DNA from 2 places in the Streptomyces sp. PTL18 genome. Region 1 is predicted to be linked to the other one. Evidence: riboswitches for the same ligand, from Rfam matches in the RefSeq annotation. Region 1 holds a riboswitch; the other holds the start of a gene.

Region 1 (3,733 bases):
GCCGACGCCTCCGTCAGCTTCGCCAGGTCCTCGTCCGTCAGCGCCAGGTCCGCCACGGCCAGCAGCGCCGGCAGCTGCTCCACCGTCCGCGCCGAGGCGATCGGGGCCGCGACCGTCGGCTGGGCCGCCAGCCAGGCGAGCGCCACCGTCGGGATCTCGGCGCCCCGGGCCTCGGCGACCTCGTCCAGTGCCGACAGGACCCGCTGCCCGCGCTCGGTCTCCAGGTACTTGCCCGCGCCCTGCGCGCGCGCCGACTCCACCGTCGTACCCGGCCGGTACTTACCGGTCAGGAAGCCCGACGCGAGCGCGTAGTACGGAACCGCCGCGAGCCCGGCCCGGGAGGCGACGTCCTGCAGCGTCCCCTCGTAGGTGTCGCGCGAGACCAGGTTGTAGTGCGGCTGGAGCGCCACGTACCGCGCCAGGTTCTCCCGGTCGGAGAAGTCCAGCGACTCCTGGAGGCGCTCGGCGGAGATGTTGGAGGCGGCGATGGCGCGCACCTTGCCCGCCTTCACCAGCTCGTCCAGCGCGCCGATGATCTCCTCGACCGGCACCTCGGGCTGGTCGAAGTGGGTGTAGTAGAGATCGATGTAGTCGGTGCCCAGACGGCGCAGGGACGCGTCGGCCGCCGCCTTGATGTTGGCGGCGGTCAGGCCCCGGTAGTCGGGGTGCTGGCTGACCTTGGTGGCGATGAGGACGTCGGAGCGGTTGCCGCGCGCCTTGAGCCACTTGCCGATGACGGTCTCGGACTCACCGCCCTTGTTGCCCGGCGCCCAGGCCGAGTACACGTCGGCCGTGTCGACGAAGTTGCCGCCCGCCTGCGCGTAGGCGTCGAGGACGGCGAAGGACTGCGTCTCGTCGGCGGTCCAGCCGAAGACGTTCCCACCGAGGGACAGGGGGAAGACCTCGAGATCGGACGAACCCAGCTTGCGAAGAGAAGTCATGCTCCTCGTCAACGCCCGAACCGGGCCGGGGTCTTCCGGGCGTCCGCAAAGATCTTGCAAACGGGCGCGCTGCCGCGTGGGGTCAGGGGTTGAGGCCCTTGCTCTGCAGCCATGCCATCGGGTCGATCGCGGCGCCGCCGTCCGGGTGGACCTCCAGGTGCAGGTGCGGCCCGGTGACGTTGCCGGTCGCGCCCACGCGGCCGATGACATCGCCCGTGCCGACCTTCTGCCCGACCGACACGCTGATCGACGACTGGTGGCAGAACCACAGCTCGGTGCCGTCGTCGAGGGTGAGGATCGTGCGGTAGCCGTACGAGCCGGCCCAGCCCGCCGCCGTGATCGTGCCGCTGTGGACGGCCTTGATGAGCGTGCCGGTGGGCGCGGCGAAGTCCAGACCGGTGTGGTAGCCGGAGGACCACATGGCACCGGCGTCACCGAAGCGGGAGGTCAGGGTGTAGGAGGAGGTCGGCAGTGTGAACTGCTTGGCCAGTTCGGCGAGCCGCGCGGCCTCCTCGGCCTTCTTCTTCTCCGCGGCGGCCCGGGCCTGCGCGTCGTCCTGCGCCTTGGCCGCCGCGGCGGCGGCCTTCTTCACGGCGGCGTCCTCGGCGGCCTGCGCCGCCGTCCGTGCGATCCGCTCCTGCTGGGACACGGCCTGCTGCATGATCCGGGCGCGCAGCGCCTCGCCCGCGCCCTTGGAGCCGGAGGCGTCCGTGGCGTCGGTCTGGCCGACGCTGCTGAGCGCGGTGGCCGAGCTCCCGGGAGCCCCGGAGTCGTCACCGATGAGGGCCTTGGCGGACTCCGTGACCGAGGAGAGGTCCGGCAGCGATATGGACACCGGCGGCTTGCCGGACTGCGCGGTGGCCATGCCACCGGCGCCGACGGCGGCCATCACACCGACGCCGAGGACCGTGGAGCTGCGGGCGAGTCCGCCCCCGCGCTGCTTGGCGACGCGGTGCCGGCCGCGGACGGGACGGAGGGAGTCCTCGGTGGGGTTCCACTCCTCCCAGGGGCCCTCGTCGGTGCCGGGCGCGAGGCCGAGCGTCTGGGTGCCGTTCGGGGCGGACGAGGTGCTCTGGGCAGGCCGGTTGAACGCCACGTGGGCGCACTCCTTTCCTTCCGTCTCGCCTACCGGGTTAGCTGACGGGTTCGGAGCAGGAAGGTCTCCTACGCGCGTATACCGTCCGTGCGACCACGGCGGTATCCGCTCGATTCACCCCAAGGTGGTGGTTCCCCGGCTCCCTCGCGGGATTCGGCAGGCGCGCACGGAGCCGCCTCTGGTGACGGCTGGGACGACCGCGCTGCGTTATCGAACGTTAATAGACGCGGGGCCTGTATTCCAAGCCGTTCGGACAGATCCCTTCCCTTCGTCGACCAGGACTTTCACCGCCTGAACGGAGGAAAACGGGCGAGTCACCCACACCTCGGAAGCCTCATGTGTAGTGACGGTATGTCAGTTGTTATGCACAGGAGCATCGCTCGATCACCCACCGTGATCATTCGGGGGCGTGGGCCTGCGGACGGCCAGCAGAGCCATGTCGTCCGTGCCGCGGCCGCCGGTGTGCCGGGCGACCTCACGCGTGACGGTGCTCAGCAGGGCGCCGGGGCCGGGGAAGACCCGGCCGGCGAGACGGACGGCGGGGTCGTAGAACCGGCCGTGCGCGTCGCGGGCCTCCGAGACGCCGTCGGTGTAGAAGAGCAGCATGGAGCCGGGCGGGAACTCCCACTCCTCCGCCCGGCCGGGCCGGACGCCGAGGTCGCCCATGCCGAGCGGCGGTGCCGGGTCACGGGCCCCGAGCTCGCGCAGGGAGCCGTCCGGCAGCAGGAGCAGCGGCGAGGGGTGGCCGCGGTTGACGATGCGGACGACGCCGGAGCCGTGCGGGATCTCGGCGAGCACCGCGGTGGTGAACCCCTCGAACCCCTCGGGGTCCTCGCGCTCGGCGCGGTCCCGCGACAGCGCCCGCTCCAGGCGCTGGGCGACGGCCTCGAGCGCCGGCTCCTGTTCGGCGGCCTCCCGGAAGGCGCCGATCACCACGGCCACGACGGTGACCGCCCCCATGCCCTTTCCGCGTACGTCGCCGACGACGAGCCGCACCCCGTGCGGGGAGTCCTGGACGGTGTACAGGTCGCCGCCGATGAACGCGTCGGCCTGGGCGGCCTCGTAGCGGGCGGCGATGTCCAGCCCACCGATCCGGTCTGCGGGTTCGGGCAGCACCGCGCGCTGCGCGGCCTCGGCGATCTGGCGGGCGGAGGCGAGGCGGGCCACGTTGCGGCGGACGAGCACGTTGATGAGGACGGCGAGGGCCGAGACGGTGACGACCGTGGCCCCCTCGGTGATCTCCCCGGCCTGTCCGAGCACGCCGAGCCCGAGGTGGACCCCGAGGACCACCACGACGGCGGTCAGGCCGGTGAGGACGGTGCCGCGCAACGAGAACAGCGGAGCGGCCACGAGCGGCGCGGCGGTGAAGAGGGGGCCGGCCGTGTAGTCGGACGGGGCGAAGAGGTCGAAGCAGACCCCGCCGGCGATCAGCAGCCAGGGCAGGGCGCTCAGGAAGGCCCGCGCGTACGAGATCCCCCGCTCCTCGACCTCCGTCCCGGCTTCCGCCTCGGCCTCGGCGCACGTCGGCACCGCAGCCTCCCTCGCGCCGGGGGCGGGCAGCGGGGCTGGGGCGTCGGGGGCGGGCACGGGCGCTCCGAAGGGTCGGGTGACTTCAGGGGCTTGGGCGGTTCGACGGGGCTTGGTGGTTCCAGAGGCCTCCTCGGTGGTTCCAGGGGGCTTGGTGGTTCCAGGGGCC
Region 2 (3,733 bases), on a different contig from region 1:
GGTGCAGGAGATCGCCGAGGCCCGCCTGCGCCCCGACAACCGCGCGGTGCTCGTGTACGAACCGGTCGCGACCGAGGCCCCGGAAGCAGCCGAGACCACCGACGAGACCGAGGAGTCGGCGAAGTGACCGAGCTCGCGACCATGGACTTCCACCCGCAGCCCCAGCCCGGCGAGGCCCGGCCCTGGGCGTTCCCGGCGCCCCAGCGCGGCACGCTCGACAACGGCCTGACCGTGCTGCGCTGCCACCGCCCCGGCCAGCAGGTCGTCGCCGTCGAGGTGCTCCTCGACGCCCCCCTGGACGCCGAGCCGGCCGGCCTCGACGGCGTCGCCACGATCATGGCGCGCGCCTTCTCCGAGGGCACCGACAAGCACTCCGCCGAGGAGTTCGCCGCCGAGCTGGAGCGCTGCGGCGCCACCCTCGACTCGCACGCCGACCACCCCGGCGTCCGCCTCTCCCTCGAGGTGCCCGTCTCCCGCCTCCCCAAGGCGCTCGGGCTGCTCGCCGACGCTCTCAGGTCGCCGGCCTTCGCGGACAGCGAGGTGGAACGCCTGGTGCGCAACCGCCTCGACGAGATCCCGCACGAGACGGCCAACCCGGCCCGCCGCGCCGCCAAGGAGCTCTCCAAGGAGCTGTTCCCGGCGGCCTCGCGCATGTCCCGCCCGCGGCAGGGCACCGAGGAGACGGTCGCGAACATCGACGCCGCCGCCGTCCGCGCGTTCCACGAGCGGTATGTGCGCCCGGCGACGTCCACCGCGGTCGTGGTCGGCGACCTCACCGGGATCGATCTCGACGCGCTCCTCGACGACACTCTCGGCGCCTGGACGGGGGAGCCATCCAAGCCGCGCCCGGTGCCCCCGGTGACCGCCGACGACACCGGCCGCGTGATCATCGTGGACCGTCCCGGCGCCGTCCAGACACAGCTGCTCATCGGCCGTATCGGGCCCGACCGCCACGACCGCGTGTGGCCCGCCCAGGTGCTCGGCACGTACTGCCTCGGCGGCACCCTCACCTCCCGCCTGGACCGCGTCCTGCGCGAGGAGAAGGGCTACACCTACGGGGTGCGGGCCTTCGGCCAGGTGCTGCGCTCCGCGCCCGACGGCACGGGCGCCGCGATGCTCGCCATCAGCGGCTCGGTCGACACGCCGAACACCGGCCCGGCGCTCGACGACCTGTGGAAGGTGCTGCGCACGCTCGCCGCCGAGGGCCTGACGGACGCCGAGCGCGATGTCGCCGTGCAGAACCTGGTGGGGGTGGCACCGCTGAAGTTCGAGACGGCGGCGGCCGTCGCGAGCACGCTCGCCGACCAGGTCGAGCAGCACCTGCCGGACCACTACCAGTCGACGCTGTATCAGGAGCTGGCCGCCACGGGCACGGTCGAGGCCACCGCGGCCGTGGTGAACGCGTTCCCCGTGGACCGCCTGGTCACCGTTCTGGTGGGCGACGCCGCCCAGATCAAGGAGCCTGTCGAGGCGCTCGGCATCGGTGAAGTCAGCGTCGTCGCAGCCGAGTAGAAAGCACGCACGCGCGCGTTTCTCGCGCCGTCCCGGGGGCCCCGGTGACCTTCCGTGTCATCGGGGCCCCGCCCGTCGGCGGGTTTGTCCGTATTGCCACAGAGGTTGCCTCTCTGCCCTGTGGGATGCGCTACAAACCCCGTTCTCTGTTTGCTGATTGAAAGCCGGTCCCCTTAGCTTCGTTCGGGCTGTTCGTCAGGCAGTGCGCCGCACCCGCGGCAGCGGACAGTCATCGCCGAGTCCCCGTACGGCGCGAGCCAGGGGAGCCGGGGACCCAAAACCACAGTCCCTGGGGTGAATCGGGCGCAAGCCCGTAGGAGACCTTCCTGCTCCGAACCCGTCAGCTAACCCGGTAGGCGAGAGGGAAGGAAAGGACCAGCCACTTCATGGCGTTCACCTGCGCCACCGGGAAGCACCGTCCCCCCAGCCGTGTGAAGCGTACGACTGCGAACGCCGTCGGCGTCGCCGCGCTCACCACCACCGGTGTCCTCGGCACCCTGGCCGCCCCGGCCCTGGCCGCCGGCGCCCCCGTCCAACAGACCGGACTGCTCCAGGCCGTCACCCTCGGTGACTCGGTCGCCGAGAAGATCGACGCACAGGCCGCCGTCCAGAAGCAGGCCGCCGAGCGGAAGCAGGCCGAGGAGGCCGCGCGCAGGAAGGCCGCCGAGAAGGCCCGGCAGGAGCGGGAGGCCAAGGAGCGGGCCGCACGCGACGCCGAGCGCAGGCGACTCAACACGTTCGTGCCGCCGATCTCCGACTCCTATGTGTCCACCGGCTACAAGACCGGCGGCTCCCTGTGGTCCTCCGGCGCCCACACCGGCATCGACTTCCACGCCGCCACGGGCACGCCCGTGCACGCCGTCGGCTCCGGCACCGTGGTCCGGACCGGCTGGGGCGGTGCGTACGGCAACCAGATCGTCATCAGGATGAACGACGGCACCTACACCCAGTACGGCCACCTGTCGTCCATCGGCGTCTCCGTGGGGCAGCGGGTCACCCCCGGCCAGCGGATAGCCCTCTCCGGGTCCACGGGCAACACCACGGGACCGCACCTGCACTTCGAGGCCCGTACCACTCCCGAGTACGGCTCGGACATCGACCCCGTCGCCTACCTCCGCGCGCACGGCGTGAACGTCTGACGGCCCGCGCCCGCGACGGGCGCGCCCGCACCCGACGGCCCCGGCTGATCAGCCGGGGCCGTCGTGGGCTTTCGAACGGCTGTGTGTCCAAAAAATATGCATGGATTTCAGCTCCCCGTCGGAGATTTTGGTCCGCTGCAATAGAGTCGGTTGAACACGCGCCAATCGCGTACGTTTCACGGGGATTAAGGCGGAGGTCGGTCATGCGTATTCCGGCGCACTCGGTCTGCACGGCGATCCGCGATGACATCGTCGCGGGTGTCTACGAGCGCGGCAGCCGGCTCACCGAGGAACTCCTCGCGCGGCGCTACGGCGTCTCCCGTGTCCCCGTGCGCGAGGCGCTGCGCACCCTGGAGGCCGAGGGCTTCGTCGTGACCCGCCGGCACGCGGGCGCGTGCGTGGCGGAGCCCACCGAACAGGAGGCCGCCGACCTGCTGGAGATGCGGATGCTGCTGGAACCGCTCGGAGCCGCGCGGGCCGCGCAGCGGCGCACCGAGGCCCACCTCAAGGTGCTGCGCGGCCTGGTCAGACTGGGCCAGGAGCGGGCCAGGAGGGGCAACAGCGAGGATCTGCGCTCTCTGGGCGGCTGGTTCCACGAGACGCTGGCGCAGGCCTGCGGGAGCCCCGCGCTGACCTCGACGCTCGCACAGCTGAGGCACAAGATCACATGGACGTACACGGTCGACGCGCCGGCCGACCCCGCGGAGTCCTGGGCCGAGCACGGCGGCATCGTGGACGCCGTCGCACGCGGCGACAGCGAGCGCGCGCGGGCGATCACGGCGCTGCACACGGAACGCTCGACGTCCGCGCACCGGCTCCGCTTTCCGGGCGGTCCGGACCGCCCGGAACGTGTGAGGACTTCGCAACACGGCGTAAACATCTCCGCGCTCCGGCATTAACACGGGCACCGTATACAAAGAGGGATATCCGGCGGGGCCTGTTTTCGGCTGCCTTTTTTGCGCACCTCCGAAAACTTTGGTGCGTCATTTCGGCGCGTCGCGACGACTTCATTCGGGCGCTGCTGAACAAGAACGCCTCACACCATGAGGTGATCGGTCCTGGTGGTGAGCCGAGGCGCGACA

The links. Region 1 has a riboswitch for cyclic di-AMP ahead of AC5WS8_RS37290 (M23 family metallopeptidase). Riboswitches for the same ligand answer to the same signal wherever they lie in the genome.
Region 2: another riboswitch for cyclic di-AMP. It lies ahead of AC5WS8_RS10195 (M23 family metallopeptidase); the one in region 1 lies ahead of AC5WS8_RS37290 (M23 family metallopeptidase).

The regions. Positions count from the first base shown of each region.
Region 1 covers NZ_JCAJZO010000046.1:15,373-19,105, reverse strand. Annotated here, with positions in the region: gene AC5WS8_RS37295 (aldo/keto reductase) at 1-941, opposite strand, end outside; gene AC5WS8_RS37290 (M23 family metallopeptidase) at 1,024-2,037, opposite strand; cyclic di-AMP (ydaO/yuaA leader) riboswitch at 2,049-2,206, opposite strand; gene AC5WS8_RS37285 (PP2C family protein-serine/threonine phosphatase) at 2,422-3,567, opposite strand.
Region 2 covers NZ_JCAJZO010000004.1:251,403-255,135, reverse strand. Annotated here, with positions in the region: gene AC5WS8_RS10205 (M16 family metallopeptidase) at 1-127, shown strand, start outside; gene AC5WS8_RS10200 (M16 family metallopeptidase) at 124-1,512, shown strand; cyclic di-AMP (ydaO/yuaA leader) riboswitch at 1,736-1,886, shown strand; gene AC5WS8_RS10195 (M23 family metallopeptidase) at 1,899-2,651, shown strand; gene AC5WS8_RS10190 (GntR family transcriptional regulator) at 2,855-3,550, shown strand.